One region of the Alteromonas sp. V450 genome, then DNA from elsewhere that is predicted to be linked to it. Evidence: predicted binding sites of a transcription regulator. Region 1 holds the regulator's gene; each other region holds the start of a gene.
What was found. Region 1 encodes FliA, which starts transcription of late flagellar genes. Its sites were predicted from a motif close to CTAAAGNTNNNNNNNNNNNNGCCGATA; they were not measured.
Positions count from the first base shown of each region.

Region 2: a site for FliA is predicted at 4,231-4,257, ahead of pomA (flagellar motor protein PomA). Genes of this name have one in related genera too.
Region 3: a site for FliA is predicted at 4,236-4,262, ahead of BK026_RS17440 (DUF3530 family protein). Genes of this name have one in related genera too.
Region 4: a site for FliA is predicted at 2,247-2,273, ahead of BK026_RS11205 (DUF5610 domain-containing protein). Genes of this name have one in related genera too.

Region 1 covers NZ_MODU01000004.1:80,092-85,799, reverse strand. Annotated here, with positions in the region: gene BK026_RS00400 (protein phosphatase CheZ) at 11-766, opposite strand; gene cheY (chemotaxis response regulator CheY) at 801-1,184, opposite strand; gene BK026_RS00390 (RNA polymerase sigma factor FliA) at 1,221-1,952, opposite strand; gene BK026_RS00385 (MinD/ParA family protein) at 1,949-2,815, opposite strand; gene flhF (flagellar biosynthesis protein FlhF) at 2,821-4,203, opposite strand; gene flhA (flagellar biosynthesis protein FlhA) at 4,234-5,708, opposite strand, start outside.
Region 2 covers NZ_MODU01000004.1:1,747,106-1,752,813, forward strand. Annotated here, with positions in the region: gene BK026_RS07625 (NAD(P)/FAD-dependent oxidoreductase) at 1-423, shown strand, start outside; gene BK026_RS07630 (DUF1365 domain-containing protein) at 420-1,163, shown strand; gene BK026_RS07635 (cyclopropane-fatty-acyl-phospholipid synthase family protein) at 1,166-2,422, shown strand; gene BK026_RS07640 (flagellar motor protein MotB) at 2,490-3,419, opposite strand; gene pomA (flagellar motor protein PomA) at 3,419-4,180, opposite strand; gene xseB (exodeoxyribonuclease VII small subunit) at 4,577-4,819, shown strand; gene BK026_RS07655 (farnesyl diphosphate synthase) at 4,849-5,708, shown strand, end outside.
Region 3 covers NZ_MODU01000004.1:3,935,296-3,941,003, forward strand. Annotated here, with positions in the region: gene BK026_RS17425 (response regulator) at 1-1,375, opposite strand, end outside; gene BK026_RS17430 (MFS transporter) at 1,442-2,782, opposite strand; gene BK026_RS17435 (hypothetical protein) at 2,835-3,158, opposite strand; gene BK026_RS17440 (DUF3530 family protein) at 3,302-4,174, opposite strand; gene rluA (bifunctional tRNA pseudouridine(32) synthase/23S rRNA pseudouridine(746) synthase RluA) at 4,298-4,999, opposite strand; gene rapA (RNA polymerase-associated protein RapA) at 5,049-5,708, opposite strand, start outside.
Region 4 covers NZ_MODU01000004.1:2,572,399-2,578,106, reverse strand. Annotated here, with positions in the region: gene fabR (HTH-type transcriptional repressor FabR) at 296-892, shown strand; gene trmA (tRNA (uridine(54)-C5)-methyltransferase TrmA) at 1,013-2,110, opposite strand; gene BK026_RS11205 (DUF5610 domain-containing protein) at 2,303-3,616, shown strand; gene BK026_RS11200 (RNA-binding protein) at 3,696-4,160, opposite strand; tRNA gene BK026_RS11195 (tRNA-Ile) at 4,573-4,649, shown strand; gene BK026_RS11190 (AMP-binding protein) at 4,902-5,708, opposite strand, start outside.

The DNA of each region.
Region 1 (5,708 bases):
GCCCGCTCCCCTAAAAACCTAAGCTAGACAAAAGGTCATCAACATCATCTTGGCCAGATACAACATCATCTCGTTCATCCGCATCAATGATTGGGCCTTCTGCCTCAACACCATCAATCTTATCGGCCTTAACGCTAGATGGTTTAGCTTGATCTGAACTCTCGCGCTCACCAAACATAGTCAGCATATTTACCAAGCTGTCTTCGACTTCTTTTACCAAGTCAATTACGCGGCGAATTACTTGCCCCGTTAAATCCTGATAACCTTGCGCCATTAATACTTCTGTGAGCAACTGTGTAAGTTTAGCCGACTGTACAGATCCGTCTTCCAACAATTCGTCTAAGTCAGCACACAAAGCCTTAAACTCGCCGAGCTCGATTTGACGATTCATGAGCTTTTTCCACTCAGGCATCACTTTTTCAATCCGAGTCGAAAGCGTTTCAGCTATCGGCATGCTTGCTTCAACAGCGTCCATAGTAGTATTAGCAGCTTTTTCAGTTTCTTCAATTACATATGTAAGACGAGACTGCGCATCTGGAATATCATCATTCGCTAGATTCTTAATACGGTCGTCAATTTGGAAGTTATTAAGCGCGTCATGAAGTTGACGAGTAAGCTTGCCTACCTCAGCAAATAACTCCACGTTTTCTTTCATTGAAGCGGCTTCAAGAAGCGCATTGGCAGAAGCGTTGTCGCCCTCTTCGAGATAGGCAACGAGCTGTTTTGCTTCTTCCAAGGAAATTGGAACGTTTACATTCGTAGTCATCCAGTAAACCTCGTTTCTCTGGTGAGCGTCTGGATCAACCTAAACGTTCGAAAATTTTATCTAACTTTTCTTTCAGTGTTGCGGCAGTAAAAGGCTTCACCACATATCCGTTAACACCTGCTTGAGCAGCCGCAACGATTTGCTCTTTTTTAGCTTCAGCCGTTACCATTAAAACGGGAAGGTGCTTCAACTTATCGTCAGCGCGAATCGCTCTTAATAAATCGATACCTTGCATTCCTGGCATGTTCCAGTCTGTAACAACAAAATCAAAATCACCTTGTTGCAACATAGGCAGCGCAGTGCTGCCATCATCTGCTTCCTGGATGTTGGAGAAACCCAGATCTTTTAATAGGTTTTTGATGATACGTCTCATAGTTGAAAAATCGTCAACCACGAGAATCTTCATGCTCTTATCCAAAATAGCCTCCAATGAGGGGTTAATTGTTATTAATATCTATTCTTCGTCAGCTTGCCACGACTTCATTCGTGATTTAAGTTTTAACATGGCCTGACTATGAATTTGACTAACTCTCGACTCACTCACATCGAGAACTTCACCTATTTCTCTCAGGTTAAGCTCTTCATCGTAGTAAAGAGAGAGCACTATTGCCTCTCGCTCTGGCAGAGTCGTTATTGCATGGGCCAACGCTTTCTGAAAAGCCCCCTGCATAAGGTCTTCAAGCGGCGCGTCACTTCCTTTGTTTCGTTCAGTGGAAATAACGTCCTCGGAAACACCTAAATCCTCAATGCCGACTAACTTACCAGCATTCACTTCGTTTAGCATTTGGTGATAATCCTGCAAACTTACATTGAGTTTAGCAGCAATATCAGAATCTCTGGCATCTCGCCCTGTTTCACTCTCGACTTGTGAGATGGCTTCAGTTATCGCTCGGCCATTTCGATGGACCGACCGAGGTGTCCAATCACCTTTGCGGATTTCATCAAGCATTGCGCCGCGAATTCTTATTCCGGCAAAGGTTTCAAAACTAGCACCTTTCGAGCCGTCAAAATTTCTTGCGGCTTCCAGAAGACCAATCATTCCTGACTGAATTAAGTCATCCACAAGCACGCTTGCAGGTAGACGAGCCATTAAATGATGGGCAATTCGCTTAACCAACGGTGCATGCCGTTCGACTAATTGCGACTTGTCATTCTGTTGTTGATAAGCGGCTGCTTTGCTATTCAACGCTGATTTCCCACTGCTTTATCTGCTACTAACTGCTCGATGAAAAATTCTAAGTGCCCACCGGGCTGGGCCGGAATTGGCCAAGTAAGCGCTTTTGTCGCCAACTGTGTGATAGCGACTGCAGCAGGAGACCCGGGATAAGCGTCAACAATGGCCGTTTGTTTCCTAACGGCCTTGCGAATATTTTCATCAAATGGCACTGTTGCAACTAATTCTAGCGCAACATCGAGAAAACGCCCCGTCACTTTGCTTAACTTACTAAACAGCTCTTGCCCTTCTCTTATATCGCGAACCATATTAGCAACGACTTTGAAACGAAACACACCGTGCTCTCGATTCAAAATTTTAATCAGTGCGTAAGCATCAGTAAGGGATGTCGGTTCGTCACACACAACAACCATTATGTCCTGCGATGCTTTAGAGAAGCTTAGCACCATGTCTGAAATACCTGCCGCAGTATCAACGATAAGGACGTCAATTTGCGAACGCAGCTCACTGAATGCTCTAATAAGCCCCGCATGCTGCGTTGGAGATAGTTCAGCCATGGATTGCGTGCCGGACGTTGCAGGGGCAATTTTGATGCCGTGCGGCCCTGTCACCAAAACCTCGTCGAGAGTACATTCGCCCGATAAAACGTGTGAGAGATTTTTCTCTACACGTAAACCAAGCATGACGTCGACATTTGCAAGACCCAAGTCTGCATCAAGTACCATTACGCGCTTACCTTGCTTCGCCATAGCGATTGCGGTATTTAGCGTAATATTTGTTTTACCGACGCCACCTTTTCCTCCAGTGACGGCGATAACTTTGATTAACCGTGATTGCTTCATTTTTCTTAAGCTACTCGCTTGATCGTCAACCATACTGCCTATGCTGTTTTAATTGCGCTGTTAACGTTAGTATGATTCAAACTGTACTTTTTATAAAGCTTTGCTGCAGCAGAAACGAGAGATTTCGCTTCGGCAATCTTTATATCTTCAGGTACTTTTTGACCATCGGTGACATAACTGACCGGAAGTTGGTATTCAACCGCCGCACTTAGTACCTCTCCTAAAGAGTAGCACTCATCTAACTTTGTGAAAATACAACCACTTAGTTCAACGTCATCATACGCTTGAATGATTCTCTGTAAAGCAGGATATTGCGTATTGGCCTGAGCAACTAAATATTTTTTCACATTTGGCATTTGACCATTGTCAAATTGTTTTATTTGTTTAATTAATCGGCTATCTCGTTGACTAAAACCAGCCGTGTCAATCAATATTAGACGCTTATGGCGAAGTTGGAATAATAAATCTGCAAGTTCTTCACTGGTCTGCGCTTTTTTAACAGTACAACCGATTATTTTTCCGTATGTTGCAAGCTGTTCAAACGCCGCAATTCTGTACGTATCGATAGTGATCATCGCCACCGACTCTGCGCCATATTTTTGTGCATAACGCGCTGCGAGCTTGGCTACTGTTGTTGTTTTTCCTGTTCCAGTCGGCCCAACTAACGCTACTGCACCTTGTGCACTAAGTATATCGTTGCCCGTCACATTTATGCGATTAGCCAATAGGTTAAGAAGATATACCCACGCGTCTCTCTCATTGTAATGTGCTGGTGTATAGTTAATCAATTGAGTTGCTAGTGCCTGGCTTAAGCCCATATCTGTTAAGCGTGCGATTAAATACTGATGCACGGGCTTTTGACGCTTATTCTTTGCTTCCATCAAGTCCGCAACCTGGTACTGAAGCACGTTTCTCAACGATGCCAACTCTTCTTTAATCTGCGTGAGCTCAGCTGACTGCTGCTCTGGAGCTTCTACAATGCTCGACGCTTGGTGCTCAGGGAATGTAGCATTAGTGTGGTCTGCACCACGTTCTTTGTGACTTTCCATTTCCTCTAAAAATGCATCGGAGAAATCAAGGTGAGCAGCAATATCATTCGCTTGCTTAGCGTTACCATTAGATGGTTGGCTGGTAGATGACGGCGCGCTGCTGTGCTGCTTTTCAAGCAATGCTTTTAAGCTATCTGGACCATCATCACCAATAATTTCGCTCAAACTCGGCACCGACTTTTGTCCCAAGTTTTGCACTGCCTTTTTAGGTACAGAGAGTTTAGCTTCTGGCTCTTTATCGTACGCCGCAACCAACTCTATGCCGTCTGCTACTTTGCGATTTGACATAATGACCGCATCGCTACCAAGTTCTGCTTTAACTTGGCTTAAAGCTTCACGCATATCTTTGCCAAAGAAACGTCTTATTTTCATTGCAAACTCTCCGATTACCCTTTCGTCAGATTATTGACCAACCGAACTGACTATTTTTATTTGTTTGTCGTCAGGCACTTCTTGATAAGACAGCACATGAAGCCCAACAACCGAATATTTTAAGAAGCGCGATAGTACTGGTCGTAGCATGCCCGACGTGAGAAGAACCGATGGTTCACCCTCTAACTCTTGTTGTTGACTTGCTTGCTGTAACGATTTTTGCAGCTTGTCAGCCAACCCAGGTTCTATACCAGCACCATCTTCACCACCTGCTTGAAGAGACTGGTGCAACATCTGTTCCAACTCTGGCGCCAAGGTTATGACAGGTATTTCTTTCGCGCCTTGTGTAATTTCTTGCACGATAAGCCGCTTCAGTGAAATACGCACAGCTGATACCAATACATCAGGGTCTTGACTACGCGTTCCATACTCGCTCAATGTCTGTACTATTGTTCGCATGTCACGAATAGGTACGCCTTCGAAAAGAAGTGTTTGAAGCACCTTCACTACGGTACTGAGAGGCAGAATATCTGGCACTAGGCCTTCAACCAACTTAGGGTGTTGTTTAGCTAACATATCGAGTAGCTGCTGCGCCTCTTCATGCCCAAGCAGTTGATAAGCATTGTTTGTAAGCAACTGGCTTAGATGAGTCGCCACCACGGTTGCAGCGTCAACAACGGTATAACCTAATGTCTGTGCGTGCTCGCGCTTGTTAGGTTTTATCCAAACTGCATCCAAACCAAAAGCGGGATCTTTGGTTGCTCTTCCTTCCAATTTGCCAAACACTTGGCCAGGGTTTATTGCCAACTCTTCATCGTGGCTAATAAGAGAATCACCTATGGTTACCCCTAGCATGGCAATGGTGTAGGTATTTGGCTCTAAATCAAGGTTATCGCGTATATGAACAGGTGGGATAAGAAAACCCAGTTCCTGTGACAATTTTTTCCGAACGCCTTTAATCCGTGTCAATAACTCGCCACCTTGCGACTTGTCTACAAGGGGGATTAAACGATACCCAACTTCCAATCCTATGGTATCGACTTGCTGCACATCATCCCAACCAAGCTCTTTAATTTCGGGCGCTGCCGCTTCACTTTGCACCACTGTATCTGACGCTGTAGGCTCGGCCGCCTTCTTTTTCGCTTCGGTCGATTGCCAATAGGCTAAACCCGCAATTAAGAAAGAGAAGCTCAAAAACGCGACGCTTGGCATACCAGGGATAATCCCCATGACGAACAAAATACCAGCCGATATATATAGCGCTTGATTATTGCCCAACTGGCCGCGTATTTCCTTGCCCATCTCTTGGGTTTCATTTTCACGTGTTACGATTATCGCGGTGGCCACAGAAAGTAATAAAGACGGGATTTGCGCTACCAGTCCATCACCAATGGTTAATATGGTGTAGATTTCAATTGCGCTACTGAACGATAAATCATGCTGAATGATACCTATGAACAACCCACCAACAATATTGATAAGCATGATAAATAGGCCTGCTACAG
Region 2 (5,708 bases), 1.7 Mb from region 1:
GTTCTAGGCAACATACCCTACGCTCAAAATGATGTTGTTATGCATAAGGACATTGCACAACTTCCAAAAAGAAAATTGGCTTGGGCAAGTTGGAACTACAGATTAAAAGAAGATGCGAGCGAAGAACAGCGACCTGCTTCAGTTACTTATAATATGAATATATTGCAGCGTTTAACTGCAGATAATACCTATTGCGTAACACTCAATAATTCTGAAGAGATAGAAAACGCAAAAATACTGGGTACTTATCAATATGCACATCCACAGTACAGCGCAGCAATGGTCAATGCACAATCGCGCCGAAAAGAAATCTGCGGTGTGGACAATCTTCATTTTTGCGGTGCTTATTGGTACAACGGCTTTCACGAAGACGGAGTGAAAAGTGCAATCGATGTCTGTGAACGATTTGGTGAACACTTGTGACAGAAAGTGCTATTTATCGCGGAAAAGTTTTTCATCAACGATTTAAACCCACGACACATAAATTCGACTATGACATCTATTTATTTTGGTTAAAGTTAGATGAGCATGAACTGGGTTATTTATCGGAGAACGTTGATAAATTTTCAGCGTTGCAGAAGGCCAGAGTGCAGTTCAAACGAACGGATTATCTAGGTGATAATGCCCTATCCCTTGCCGAGGCCGTCAAATTGAGGATGACACAACTAAACGGCGGCAAAATTCTTGACGGAGACGTATTTATGCTCGGTCAACTTCGCATGTGGGGGATATATTTCAGCCCGGTAAACTTTTATTACCTAAGAAACGCAAATGGTGTGTTTACGCATTTACTTGCCGAAGTGAGCAATACACCATGGAACGAAAGGCATCACTACCTCGTCGACCTTGCTACTCAGTCAGACACGCAAAAAGCTTTCCATGTTTCGCCTTTCAACCCAATGGATATGACTTACAAGTGGTCAATTTCGCAGCCCTCTGACCGGCTTTCGCTTGCTATGGATTGCGTTAGAGAAGATAAAGAATTCAGTGCAGGGATTAATTTACGTAAATTTCCGTTAGATAATGCGAATCTATCTGACGCACTTAAACGTATACCTAGTATGACAATAAAAACTGTGGCGGGAATATATTGGCATGCACTTAAATTGCTACTTAAACGAACGCCATTGTATACACACCCAGAAAAGAGTCAGGAAAAATAATAATGTCTTTCGGTGAATCTGTACTTCTTAACACCTCAGAGGTGTCTGTTGTTGATAAAACATGCAGAACTTTGTTTTTAAAGTGCTTGACGCAACTTCCTTTTGGCAATCTCACCATCAAGGAAAATGGCGATATAATCGCTCAGTTTGGAAACGAACGCGATGAGCTACGCGCAACGGTGAACATCAAGGATGTACACGCTTATCGTCGCCTGCTGCTTGGTGGTAGCGTCGGCGCAGGTGAAGCATACATGGACAACCTCTGGGATAGCGATGACGTAACCTCAGTTGTACGCGTTTTTGCGCGAAACCTCCCTACCTTGGACGAGTGGGAAGGAAAGTTTAAATGGCTATCAATGCCAATTAATAAACTGCAACATTTTGCACGCAGAAACACCAAGGACCAAGCCAAAAAAAACATAGAGGCACATTACGACTTAGGTAATAAGCTGTATACTCGCTTTCTAGACCCTACCATGATGTACTCATCAGCAATTTATCCAGATGCTAACGCGAGCCTTAATGAAGCCCAAAACCATAAGCTAAAATCTATATGCGATAAGCTTCAACTGGTAGAGAGCGACCACTTAATTGAAATTGGAACCGGATGGGGCGGCCTTGCTGTTTACGCTGCGAAACATTACGGCTGCAAAGTAACAACCACAACCATATCAGAAGAGCAACATGCCTGGGCAAAAGAGTGGATAGCAAAAGAGAACTTACAAGATAAAATTACGCTCTTGAAAAAGGACTATCGTCTTCTAGAAGGTAAATTCGACAAGCTCGTCTCTATAGAGATGATTGAAGCAGTTGGAAAACAGTTTTTAGGAAACTTCTTTGAAAAATGTGCATCGTTACTCAAAGAAAACGGTTTAATGCTGTTGCAGTCTATCACCATTGATGACAGACGTTACGACAGCTATTCAAACAGCGTAGACTTTATACAAAAATATATTTTCCCCGGTGGTTTCTTGCCGTCACAGTATCAGTTAAACGCACACCTAAAAAACCATACCAACATGATGATAAGAGACCTTCATGACATTGGAATTGATTACGCAAAAACCCTTAATCACTGGTATGAAGCTTTCATTTCAGCAAAAGACGAGCTTTTAAATGACGGCTATGATGAGCGTTTTATTAGAATGTGGACCTACTATCTAAAGTACTGTGAAGGTGGTTTTCTAGAACGGACAATAAGCACGGTTCAATTAGTTATCTCTAAGCCGCACTATTTAGACGATTTGTGTAAAAGGTAAAGAACGTACATTGCCATCAAAAAAAGCCTATTTACTAGGCTTTTTTTAATTTACTTGAACAGTCAAATCACTGGTCTACAACAGAAATTGGGTTCGAAATCATTGGTTTACCCTGGTTAATATTGATTTCCACTCTTCGATTCTTGGCTCGGTCTTGAGGCGAAGTTGCATTTTCAACAACAGGGCTTGTATCTGCTTTTCCTACTACAGACATTCGACTTTCATCAAAGCCAGGTGCTGTTCTCATCGCTTCAGCTACGGCAACTGCACGTTGTGCAGACAAGTCCCAATTTGAACGATAAAGTTCGTTAGCAATATGCTGACCGTCACTGTGCCCTGAAATTTCAATTTCTCCGGGTACGTCGGCGAGGATCCCGCCAATCTTCCTTAATACAGGCTGGAATTGCGGTTGTAAAAACGCAGAACCCGCGGAGAAAGAGCCATTCTCTCGAATACGAATGGTTAGCTGCTGTCCAAGTGATTCCATCTCGATAGAGCCGTCTAAAATTTGCTTCTGCAACTGCTGTGCGACCTTCTTCATAAGCTCTGCGGTTTGAGATTCATCAGAGCTTTGTTGAGCGGACGAAGACGAATCTGTTGCCGTTTGTTGCGCTTGCCCCCCTCGTTGTTCACCCCGTTGCTTTTGCCGCCCCCCGGCTGAATCTTCGTCACCGGCTTGAAACTCTAGCATTTGCTGCGTCATATCTATCGTTTGCTGCTGAATAGACTCAATTGGCGTGGGATCGGGTTTACCCGGACGAAACTCCATAGCAATAACGCTCGTACCTTTTGGAATGTCTTTAACTTCTATCTTATTTTGCACACCAAAGGCGAACTTCATCGAGCCTGCTATCTGTTTAAACTTAAGTACATCCATTTCGGAGAACGAAAGTAACAGCACGAAAAAACACATTAAAAGCGACATAAGATCCGCGAATGTTCCCATCCAAGCTGGAAGTCCTTCGGGGGGACACTTGGGGCATTCTTCTTCAGCCATTACTCTTCCTCTGCGCTTCCGCGTTTGCTAGCCGCAAGGTAATTTTTTAGTACACCCTCAATCACTCTCGGGTTCTGACCATCTGCAATACCTACTATTCCGTCTAGCACCAAGCTTTGATTGAGTTTTTCTTCGCCCGCTCGAACTGCAAGTTTAAAAGCAATAGGTAAACAAATAACGTTAGCGAAAAATGCACCATAAAGTGTTGTTAAAAGTGCAACAGCCATCGCCGGCCCAATGGCCTTTGGATCATCCATGTTAGAAAGCATTGCAACAAGACCAATCAGCGTACCTATCATTCCCATTGCTGGTGCAATGTCGCCCATTCCTTTAAAGAACGAGGCACCAAAATCATGACGCTCAGTGGTCATTGAAATATCTTTCGCGAGGGTTTCTCTAACAACTTCAATGTCATGGCCATCAACAAGCATGTCGACACCTTTTTGCATGAACTCATTAGAAATTTCTGCTTCCTCGAGTGCTAAAAACCCACCTTTACGCGCTGCATCCGCCATCTCAACTATTTTTTCAATCAGCTCTTCTGGAGATTCAATTTTAAACATGAACGCTTTGCCGGCGATTTTACCTGCGCCGAAAAATTGCCCCAACGTAAACTGAGAAAGAACAACGAATAACGTTCCTCCAAATACAATAAGTATTGATTGCACGTCGATGAACATGCTCAAGCTGCCGCCCAAAATCATAGCCATGACTATGAATCCAATGGCGCCCAACATACCTATGACGGTTGCTAAATCCACTCACTCTTCCCCATTATTGCGCAGTCGGTGCTGATAACTTACAAGTAGTCTATCGGCCAACGATAGAAATTCTAAAACGACATAATTGAAAAATATCACATTTATTTGGTTTTTATGAAGTGTGTCAATCACTACATCGCTTGGTTTGAATGCTTTATTCATTTTTGACCGTTCGTTTCTATGACCTTTCTACTCGTCACTTTTGGTCTTTTTTTAGTAATGTAGCCAATTTATTCGAATATAGCACAATTTCTCCTTATAAAGCCCTCCCACCTGAACGAAAAAAGCGCTATACCAATGCGATATGAGCGATATACGGACAAACCATTTGACCCTTGTGCGGCCCTCGGTTAATGTGCGCGATATGTAAATTTTGGCCACTGAATTGAGTGTTTTATGACGACAGAAAAAGTATCCGCGTCTTTTGAAGAAACGTTATCAGAACTGGAAGCAATCGTTAACGAAATGGAAAACGGCGATCTGCCGTTAAATAAAGCGCTCGAAAAATTTGAACGAGGTATAGCTCTTTCTCGTCAAGGGCAGCAGTCACTTGAAAACGCTGAACAAAAAGTGAAAATATTGCTCAGCGAACAAGGCGAAGAAACCCTTCACCCCCTTCCTGAAAGTGAACAGCCATAATTCGTTCATTTTAAACCTACAGGCGACCTATGAATTTTTCTGTTTTGCATCAGCAAGTCAAACAACAAACTGATGCATCTCTTCTTACATTAATTGACGAATTACCCAATTATGCGCCGCGACTGAAAGACGCGATGCGTCACGCCCTTCTTGCTGGCGGTAAACGTATGCGTCCTCTCTTGGTTCAGGTTGTGGGTAACACCTTAGACGTGCCAAAAAAAGACCAGATGGCTATTAGTATGGCTATTGAATGCGTGCATGCCTATTCTTTAGTACACGACGATTTACCAGCAATGGACGACGACGACTTGCGCCGCGGCATGCCAACTTGCCATATCGCCTTTGATGAGGCGACGGCTATTTTAGCTGGTGACGCCCTTCAAGCGCTTGCGTTCACCGTATTGGCTGATGCACCGCTCAGTACTTACGCTGAGACGAAGCGTGGCCAGTTGCTGTCTGTGTTGGCAAAAAGTGCTGGCTACGCAGGTATGTGCGGTGGTCAAGCTATTGATTTAGCCAGTACTGGAAAAACCATTTCACTAGAAGAACTTAAACAACTCCACAGACTTAAAACCGGGGCCTTGTTGAAAGCTTGTGTCGAAATGATTGCTATTGTAAGTGAAGGCTTGCTACCCCAAACTAAAACTGACTTGATGGCCTACGCCACAGATATTGGGCTGGCTTTTCAAGTTCAAGACGATATCTTAGACGTTGAGGGCAGTAGCGAACAATTAGGAAAACCCGCAGGGTCGGACGAAGCACTAGGGAAAAATACCTTTCCCGCTAAACTTGGTATAACAGGCGCTAAACAAGAATTAGAAATGCTTCACGATAATGCACTTCAAGCATTGGCACGTTTACCCTACAATACCGATAGTTTAATTGCGTT
Region 3 (5,708 bases), 3.9 Mb from region 1:
GAATTCGAACAGTGATTTCTGTACCCACGCCTACCGTGCTGTTGACATGAATAGTTCCATCAAGATTATCAATATTATTTTTCACAACACTGAGCCCGATTCCTGCACCAGGGAAACGTTCACCTGAAACATGGTCGCCGCGAAAAAAATTTTCAAACATTTTGGCTTGTGTGGGAGCGTCTATGCCTACTCCGGTGTCGTTTATAACAACTTTTAAGAATATTCGTTTGTCGTTGACCTCAGTAGTGGCATTGATGTCAATAAGCCCTGTGGAGGTAAATTTAACCGCATTATCTAAAATATTCACAATCACTTTAGACACAGCAATAGGATCTGTTTCTACATACTGCGGCACGCTATGGCTACAGTGCATATTAAGTTCAAGTTTCTTATCTTTCACGCGCACCGAAAATGGCGAAATTGATTCATCGAGTAAGCTTATTAAGTCTACGCGCGTAAAGTTCATCTCTTCATGGGTATTGCTCGATAAAATTTCAGTGAGGTTATTTGTCAAATTAAGCAATCTGTAACTGGACTGTTCGGCCTGTTGTAGTAGCCGAGTTCGTTGATTTTCCATATTAGGGATCAGTTCCAGCGCACTGATAATTGCGCTAATGGGCGCGCGGAACTCGTGGCTTATTAACCGTAAAAATTGATTTTGCTTGAGTAGCGCCTTATCGCCTTTTCTGCGAAGTAATCGCGTTTGACCGTTACGTGTTGATTTTGTTAAACGGGGAACAGCGTTACGGTTGAAGGCCGCTATTAACACAGCACTGATGAGCGCCATGAACACAGTTAAGGTGAAAAGTTGTAAACGCAAGGCTAATGTTCCAGCTTGTTCTGCAAGCGTTCTTTTTTCATCATCAATGACAAAAAGCAGCGGCGATAAACTGAATGGAACACTAAAATAATCTATGCGTTTATCAGCAGGAGATAATGCGAGCGTATTGAGTAAATTCAATGTGTCGACATTGATACGGTATGCAGAGTCGGAGGGTAAACCGTTCACGAGAGCCTTAAATTTATCAAGCTCAAGCAAAGAAAGTGTCAATGTTTGGTTGTACTTTTTGTTGAATCTGTCGTTGACCAAAGAAAACGCGTCTCTATAGATAGCCTGAAGAGCAGGCGCTGCATCGGATAAATTGGATGTTATGAGTGTTAAGCGTTTATTTTCGATATCAAGAAGGGCTGAGGAAGCTCTATCTCCGTCGTTTATTTTATCCGTGAACTGAGAAAGCTGATGCGACGTAAAAAATAAACACACGCAGGCGAGTATACCTATGGATACAAATCCAGCCTGAAACCAAGTCGAAGGGGAAATTACCAGGGGCTGTTTAGTGATTACCTTATCTTTCGGCTGACGTTGGTCTTGCAAAGTGCTTCCTTAGCTGTACATTTACTCACCTTTTAAATGTAGATGTTTGCTCCGAGCTTGCAAGGTTCAGTGCGATTTTGTCGCGGCGGTTTCGACGGTTTTAATATGATGTCGTATTGAATACAAAAAAAGTAAACTGGGTATCACCATTAAAGCGGTGAGAATGAAAAACAAGCTCCAGTTTCCCTGCATAGCGTCGACCACGAACCCGCTGCTTGATGCCACTAGTGTTCTCCCGGCTACGCTGAGCGATGCCATAAGCGCATATTGCGTGGCGCTGAATGCGCGATTGCAGAGCAACGAAATAAAGGCAACCATAGCAACCGTGCTCCATGCGCCGGTAAATCCGTCAACTATTACGGTAAATGCTAAAAGTGCTGTAGATGGTCCTGTTTGCGCAATCGCTGCGAAAAGTAAGTTAGAGGCGGCCATCGCAATTCCAGCAACCATTAACCCACGATAAATGCCATAGCGAATGTTGACGACACCACCTAAAAGCGAAAACAAAATGGTTACCCACCAGTTAAGCAATTTGGAATAGGTTGCAATGTCGCTGTTTGAGAACCCCACTTCTTTGTAAAAAACAATACTCATCCTTCCAAGAAATGCTTCGCCTATTTTAAAGAGAAAAATAAATAGTAAAAACGAGACGGCTAATTTAACGCCATTTCGATTAAAAAACTCAGAAAACGGTGCGACGATAGTAGTGTGAAACCAGTGTAGGAGGGCACTGCGACTGCTATTGCTTGTTTCTGTTGATATTTCACTGAGTAGCGCCTCCCTATCTATATCGGGCTCAGTAGCAAAAAGCGTTGAAAACGCGAGAAGCAGCATTATGCCACCTAATAACAAATATATATCAGGCCAAGACCAAGACGTGAGATCGGCCAAAAAGAATGGTATAGCGCCTAGACCACCATAGCCCGTCCACCAGCCTGCGGTTGCAACTGACGACGCAGCTGACATACCGTCACTATCATTTACAGCAATGCAGTCGATTCTGAATCCGTCGATTGCAATATCTTGCGTAGCCGATGCTATTGCAATCAATAACCCAACAAGGGCTACGGTAAATAAGTGATCACTTGCTGTTAATTGAGACATAACAATGCATAACGCCGCTAGGCAAAGTTGCATTGAAAATATCCAACCTTTGCGCAGACCCAAAAAAGGAGGCTTGAGTTTGTCGACGAGGGGAGACCACAAAAAATTAAAGCTGTAAGTAGCGAAAATAATGCCGAACAGACCAATAGCAGAACGAGACAGCCCTTCATCTTTCAGCCAAGCTGATAACACAGAGCTTATCATTATCCAGGGGAAGCCGCTTGAAATGCCAAATAAGAAAATACTGGCAAAGCGTTTGTCGTTGAAGGATTGTAATACAGAAAACAAAAAGACCAGCCCCATGACTGCTGTAAAAGCAATATTGAGCCATTAAAGCTGTAGAATAGCAATATAATTAAGGGCGAATACCCACACAGTCCAGAGGGCAGTGTCCGGCGCCTTCAAGGTATTTGGTACAATTGGTGAGTTCATCTACGAGATACTGGTCGTGTTTAAGCTTCTCTTCACCCCAGTAATGAACTTGGTGCAGCAGGTGCCAGAATACGCGCTCTTTTTGTGTGTAGGGTTGGGTGAGGGTGTAATCAATTTGCCCCCACTCTTCCATACAGTCCCAAAAAAAGAGTTCGAGTTCGTCAATTGGGAGCTCATTTTGCCAGAATGCTCTCAGGTAAAAGCAAAGTTGCTTTGCTTTACTGTCTACAAATTCTTGAACATTCACAAATCAAACAACCATTTTGTGTTCACTAAACGTATTATAGTTCATAACCGTGTGACTGCGTATTCTCAAAGGCTACTTTTACAACTGATATATCCATACCGTTGTTTTGTTTATGTATTTAGCGTAATGCTGATGTTGACGAATTACCAGCCTAAATGACGTGTCCAGCCGAGGATACTGTTTGTAAGCATTTGATTTGAAAAGTTTTTGTTTTTCTGCTTTATACTAAAGGTTAACGTTTTACCTGGAAGTTTAACCTGTCTGTAGTGTAACTTTAGTTCAACTTTTGACCGGTTTTGTCGTTTGTAGTCGGTGCTGCCAGCCCAGTCATTGAAACCTCCTAAGGCAATATCCAAAACCGGATAATCAGATTGTGATATTAATTTTATAACTAAGTTATTGTTTTCTCTCTGTGGCCAAAACGGAGAAATAGCGACTAAGCTGTCAGGTTGAAGAGCTTCCTGAACATTTACCGCATTCATATAGGCCCCAGCGAGCATACCTTGCACAATAACCAGGCGATAACCCTGTCTGTCTTGCAGATAATTGTTCAACGAAGTTATGTGCGACGTAAGTGCCATGGTTACTGAATCAAAGTTATATGCTTGGGTTGAAACATCGCTCTGTGGGTGTACCGGTAACGCATTTTCATTACCTGTATTTTGATCCTGAGTTACCAGATCTGCATCTTTAGAAAGTGTAACAGCCACCGGAAAGTCAAATGGGCTGATGATCACATTCCAACCTTTTTGAGCCAGTTGGTTTGCCATAATATTGGCTTGAGAAATAGTAATGCTTGACGGAAACGGCTCTGAAAAAATGACGGCAGTCCCCAATGAAAGAGGGGTTTGAGATGCAATCTCTATAATTGGGTTTGATGATTCTCCTACCATGAGTGTTTTAACTTCATCTGGAGGGAATGCATGCCTGATATCAGTGTAAAAGTCGCATTGCGCCGCTGGTGTACACAACAAACATGTAAAATATAACAGCGTTACAAATAATCTTGGCAACATGTAAGACTTTTCACCTGAGTTAAATCAAACTACTTCACTAAGAACCCTTCTCTTTTTTACTTATCGGCCGAGTTAAAAATTGCTTAAGCCGCTATTTATTGTCTAGCGTCATACAAGAATAATTTATAACGCAGTTGGGCTGTGTCGACTAAATGGGATAGAGGTCTGAAAATTTAAAACAGTGTTATGTGTAGGGTGAGTGAAGCTTAAGCTCTCAGCATGAAGCTGTAAGCGGGCTGCCATGGATAGCGCCTCTTCATGGGCATAGAGTCTATCCCCTAAAATAGGGTGACCTAGAGCAAGCATATGCACGCGCAGTTGGTGAGAACGACCGGTAATAGGATAAAGAGCAACTAAAGAGTAGGGCAATCCTTTTTCATCTAACGTACGCTCAATGACGTTAAAGTGCGTTACAGCTTTTTTACCCCGCTCGAAGTCAACCATTTGCTTTGGCCTGTTTGGCCAGTCGCAAATAAGGGGGAGGTTAACTTCTCCGCTGTCTTGTTCTACATGCCCATGAACTCGGGCGAAGTAACGTTTTTTAGTTTGCCGAAGCTCAAACTGTTTCGAGATATGGCGATGGCTATCTTTATTGAGCGCCAGCACCAAAATACCTGAAGTCGCCATGTCTAAGCGATGTACTACTGTGGCGGTGGGATAAACACGGTTCACCCGGCTGATCAGCGAGTCGCGGTGTTCTAGTGCTTTGCCCGGAACGCTCAATAGCCCGCTAGGTTTATGCGCAACCACCATGTCCTCATCTTGATACAAAATATCAAGATAAGGTGTCATTGGTGGGTTATAAACAAAACTTGGGTTCGCCATTATGTACTCGTTACTTCACCGTCGCTTTTGAATGTTTAACCTATTAAGGTTATGGGTTATTTACAACAATACGAATGGCGTCCAGCTGAACGTCTGCATCCTGAATAACTTTATCAAGGGCGTTCATTTGCGTTTCGATAAACTCAATTTCGCTGTCACGTACTGCTGGGTTACGCTTTTGAAGATCGCGTAAGCGCTGTATTTCTTCGTTAAGCGTGCTGTGCATACTGTTAAGTGCATCGTGTTGTTTTTGGTTCGCTTGTTGATGGGCCAGCTTACGCGCCTTTTCAATGGCAAGCTCAAGCGGCTGTTGCAAGGCTTTTAAAAGCTGAGCCGAGATCTTACGTCCAATTTTACGCTTAACGTCGAAGCTTAATTCAGACGGATTCCCTTGCGCATCTAAACACACTCGCACCGGTGTTTGAGGTAAAAAACGGCCTAACTGAAGCGCTTTAGGGGCTTGTGCCTGCAGCACAAACAGCGCTTCAACCCAATAAGCGCCTTTTGGCAAAGACGGCTCGGCAATGAAGCCCATGCTGCTTTTTCCGTGTACATCGGTGAGTACTACGTCTATGGCGGTATGCACGAGCGGATGATCCCAACTTAAAAACTGTACGTTTTCCAGCGTGGTGGCAACACGGCGCTTGTAAGTAACCGTCATACCTTCTGGGTCAAGACCTGGAAGCTGGCTCACCATCGACTCGGTTGG
Region 4 (5,708 bases), 2.5 Mb from region 1:
AGGCTTCAGGCAAGCAAAACCCCGAATAGTTCTGCTTACATGTGTAAAGTTTAATTATAGAAGAGTTACGTTAAAGCGCTCGTTAATTGTGGCTTTTTCTGCTTACTATTTGTTTATAAAAGAGATGATTCTGTTTCTCTTTCCCCACTGATGTGTGTTGCGATAAACTATGTATGCTAGTCTTTGATGTAGGAAGTTCGATTGCGTTGATGGCTATAAATATGACGTAAGAGCTTAAACTCTTTGGGCTAGAAATCGTCAGGCTGTTAAGAGCCAATCAACCTATGGTGTGAATGTGAGTCGACAAGAACAGAAATTAAAAACCCGTCAAAATATTATTCATGCTGCGTTTTCATTGTTAGACGAAAACCGCAGTTTATCGGCAATTAGCTTACGCGAGGTTGCTCGAGAGGCTGGTATTGCACCAACATCTTTCTATAGGCACTTCAAAGATATGGACGAATTGGGTTTAACGCTGGTGGATGAAGCTGGTTTAGCGTTGCGTCAGCTAATGCGCCAAGCAAGGCGACGCATCGCCTCTGGGGGGGGCGTAATCCATACTTCTGTTGAAACCTTTATGGAGTTCATCGCGGCTAACACAAACGTATTTCGCCTTTTGCTCCGCGAGCACACTGGTACGTCGTCGGCTTATCGACTGGCGGTATTTAGAGAAATTCAACATTTTATCGACGAGTTGACCGACTACATTATTGAGCAGCAGAGTGTGGAATACACGTGCGCGCAGCTTCAAGCTGATGCCATGGTAAGACTCGTATTTAGTGCTGGAGCTGAGGCGCTTGAAGCAGACGATAAACTTCGCCGAGAAATTGGGGAGAAAGTAAAAGCGCAACTCCGCTTTGTTCAATTAGGCGCAACGCAAAAAATCTCTTAATAGAATCGTCGGCTTTAAAGACTTGAGGCGCAAATTGCGCGCGCGATTAAATACTCGCCCTATATTATGCAGCCCCATAGGCCTTTGTGTCTCCAAAGGCCTGGTTAACTTATACCAAAACTAGGCTTTACGTGTAAGTAGTACACCTGCTTCAATGTGATGAGTAAACGGGAATTGATCGAATAGCGCCGATTGAGCAACGTTGTGAGTTTCACTTAAAAGCTCAAGGTTTTGAGCTAAGGTTTCAGGATTACACGAGATATACACGATATTATCGTAATCCTGAATCATTCTTAGCGAGTCTTCATCCAACCCAGCTCTTGGTGGGTCTACCAATACAGTCGTGAAATTATATGCACTTAGATCAATGCCTTCTAAGCGACTAAACGTGCGCTCACCCTTCATAGCTTGAGTAAATTCCTCAGCAGCCAATCTAACGATTTTTACGTTGTTAAGTTTATTCTGCTCGATATTAAACTGCGCAGCTTGCACGGAAGGCTTCGCTATTTCGGTACCCACTACATTATCGAAGTGAAGCGCTAGCGGCAAAGAGAAGTTACCTGCACCGCAATACATCTCCAGTAAATCGCCAGAGAGCGGCTTTACGCAATCTAGTGCCCATTCAATCATGCTACAGTTCACTTCGGCATTGGGCTGAGTGAAGCTATTTTCTATATGCTTAAATATGAACTCTTTGCCATTAACGGGTAAGCGCTCAATTACAAAATCGTTGTCGATAATAAGCTTTTGTTTTCTCGCTCGGCCGATGATGTTTACTTTTGGAAAGTGAGTCTCGAGTTTTGTCTTTAATTCTTGTGCGGCCTCTTGCCACTTTTCATCTAGTTGACGATGGTATAAAAGGCTGATGACAAGTTCGCCAGATAGTGCAGAAAGGTAATCGATTTGAAAAAGCTTCTTTCTAAGCGGCTCATTTGGTCTTACTTCTCCAAGCAGTAAAGCCATAGCATCGTTTATTGTTTTACAAGCAGGAGGGAATCTATCTACGCGATACTTTTCTTTCGTTTCCTGGTTGAACATGATGTGAAATAAATCATCGCCCTCATGCCATACTCTAAATTCTGCGCGCATACGGTAGTGCGTTGGTTGCGATGGAAATACGGACAAGCTAGGCGCATTGAACGGAGAAAGTAACGCAGTAAGGCGTTCTACTTTTTCGTCCAACTGGGCTTGATAGCGTTGTTGTTCGGTCGCGGTCATAAAAATCTCCATCGTAGAATAAGGTCGCGAATTGTAGCCCCTTAAAAAATAACTGCAACAAGCGCTAGCTACTTATGCACTACTATCACTATGGAAGCATTATTAAAGAATTTATAGTAAAAAAGCTGTATTAAAATTAAACAATACTGATTCTTTGCCGATAATAAGAAAGAGGATAGTGAGGATCAAATTATGAACGTGGGTCAAATTAAGGCTTTCATGGGCGATCAAAAGGTTGATCAAAAAGCAGATCAAAAGGCATCTGTCCACCCGAATGAAGCATTGAAAAAGCAATTGCAGCAAGATGGATTGCAGCAAGCTGCTGAGTTTTCCAAACAACAAGCGGCATCAGTATCTGTTTCAAGCAGCCAAACTAGCATCGGCGTACGTGTGGTAAGTAGTAGTCTTAACCAAGCACTAGAAATAGGTGGCCAAAAGCCGCAAGAAACGAAAGATAAAGATATTGAAAAGAAGTCAAGCAGCTTGTTCGACTTTGAAAAAGTCGCCAGAAACGTACTTAAATTCGTAGGTGGCGTTATTAGAGGGGCTGCAAACGGTGGTGCCAGCGAAGAAAAGCTAAATGGTTTATTTAGCCAAGCGAGAGAAGGTGTAAGTCGCGGTTTTGCAATGGCTGAAAAAGATCTTGCAGGTTTCATGAATGAAGAGATTGAACAAGGAATGGTAAAAAGCCGCGATCTCATTGATACGGGAATAAATGATCTAGAAACCGATATATTTGGTCGCCAGCAACCTAATGGAGTCACACTTTCATCATTAAATGCTGTTGCTGCATCGGATGAGAGAAGCGGTAGTTTACTGATCCGAACCAAAGATGGTGATGAGGTGACCTTTAGTTTTGAGAGTTTTAGATCGTTCCAAGCGTCGCAACAACTTAACTTCCAGACTCAGGCATCTCAGGAGCAATCAGGCGGTAGTAATGAGCAAGGTGAAAACAATTTTTCAGCGTCATACCAACAACAAACTTCACTTCAGTTCTACGAGCGAAGCGGTATTAGTTTTTCTTTAAAAGGCGAACTTGATGAGGATGAGTTAGAGTCGATAGCTGATTTGGTTGGTCAAGTACAGGATCTCGCTGACACTTTCTATAACGGTGATATCGACAAAGCGTTTGAAGAAGCATTAAGTTTAGGCTTTGACGACAAAGAGCTGGTTGGCTACGCGTTACAGTTAAACAGAACAACGCAGACCGAAGTGCTAAAGACATATGAGAACATTCAGCATTATAACGAAGACAAAAGTGATAATGCTCAGTATGGAAATGTAGTCAGCCCTGTTGCGCAATATCTTGAAAAGATGATGGATACCTTTGCTAATGCTGAGAGTAAACTATCTAGTAACGAAGATTACAATACGCTAATAGGTGGTTTGATCAGTGAGATGAAAGATGTACAGGTGCCAGATCTTGTATCTGCTATAAATAGGTTTCACGCTTTTAATCAAACGTTACTTAATGGACTTCCTCAACCTGATGTGAAAAGTGAGTAACTAACTATCGATTAATATAAAAGCCCGGTAGCGATAGCTAACCGGGCTTTTTTATAGCCTATAAACCCCGGTCACAAAATCATGCGTGTTCGACTTTGTCCTTTGCAGGACGAACTTTTAGTGTACGTTCTTGGAAGATTGAATCGTTAGTTTTGTCGATAACACTGTTTAAATCGTTAGTTACAACTTCGATAAAACCGTATCCTTTTCTTTTTCCCGTTTTACGATCCTTCATTAAGCGAACCGACTGTACTTCAATAAAGCTACTGAAGTATTCCTTTACTGCGTTCTCGTTTGCTCTGTAAGGCAAATTACCCACATATAACGTTTCTACTGATCCGTCATTAGAATGTGCTCTGGCATCTGAGGAAGATGGACTTTGAATAAGAGACGCTAGCATAGGAGTAACGATACCGCTTATCAGCAGAGCAGCTGAGACGGTCAGTGGGACATGGACGTTTAAACTAGCATAAGAAAATAACAAGTAACCTGCAATTGCAAAAATAGCGCTAATAACAGCGCATTGAATAAAGCCTACTTTCATATACCTACCTTTCTATTGTTTATTATGGTGTTGGAGGCTGCTCATAGTTTACTCATTTGTAACAAATTGAACAATAAAATGTGAAAAAACTAGTCTAAAGATGGATTGAGTAGCTTGAAATGATGTAGAAATGAGCGGTTAACACCAAAAGTGGCTTAAAAAGCAAAAAAAACCAATTTAAGTGTTGATCTTTCACAAGAGGTATCTATAATGCGCTCCACGTTCTGAGGGGGCTTCGAGAGAAACAAAGCCAACTTAGTAACAAGTGCGAAACCAAGTTTTAAATCAAATAAAAAGTTTAAAAACATGGTTGACATCGAAAATAAACGATGTAAGTCAGCAGTTCGATCCTGCTTAGCTCCACCATCTACTTGAATCTGAGCTTGAACAACGTTTAAGTACAGTAAACTGAAGGCTTGTAGCTCAGCTGGTTAGAGCGCACCCCTGATAAGGGTGAGGTCGGCAGTTCAAGTCTGCCCAAGCCTACCATTCACCTGCACTTGCTTCGCAAGTGGTCGTGAAAAAGCCGCTTAACCGGAAGGGGACCTTCCTGACGGTTTTTCTACTCGCTAAAGTTGGCGGTAGTCAAAGGCTAGAGTGGAAACTTATTTTCGCCGACCGGTGACCGGCGCAGGGATAGTGTGGGGCTTCCTCATGTGAGAGTATGACACTGCCAGGTCCCATTAAGAAGAACCCGCCTTACGGCGGGTTTTTTGCGTTTGGAAAACAGAAATAATGGGGTTATGCTTCGGTTTGTAGGGCTTGCTTCTTCAGTGTTTCTATCATGTATTCGCGCATTTTAAACTTCTGAAGCTTCCCTGTTACTGTCATGGGGTACTCTTTCACTACGCTGATGTATTTGGGTACTTTAAAGTAGGCTAGTTTGGATTTCAGGTAGTCGCGTATCTGGTCTTCGTCTATATGTCGATTTTCCTTTGCCTTAATCCATAGGCAGACTTGCTCGCCATATTTGTTGTCAGGAATACCAAAGACAGCGGCGTCTGACACATCCTCATGTTGATACAAGACTTCTTCAATTTCTCGTGGATAAATGTTCTCGCCGCCGCGAATAATCATGTCCTTTATTCTACCAACTATTGTGACGTAGCCTTCTTCATCCATTTCTCCGAGATCGCCAGAATGGAGCCAACCTTCATTGTCTATGGTGGCTTTCGTCTTAACCTCATCACCCCAATAACCTTTCATTACACAGTAGCCTCTCGCGCAGATTTCGCCAGGTTCTCCAATAGGTACAGTATTACCTTGGGGATCTATGATCTTCACCTCTGTATGGGGCATAGCGCGTCCTACTGTTTTGACCTGCTTTTCAAATGGCGAGTCAATGTCAGTAATATGATTGATAGGGCTACACTCTGTCTGACCATAACCTATGACGACTTCTGTCATATGAAATTCACTATGAACCTTTCGCATGAGTTCCTCTGGACAGGTGCTACCCGCCATAACGCCGGTTCTTAGTGTCGATAGATCAAAGCTCTTAAAGTTGGGAAGTTCCAACTCGGCAATAAACATGGTGGGTACGCCATG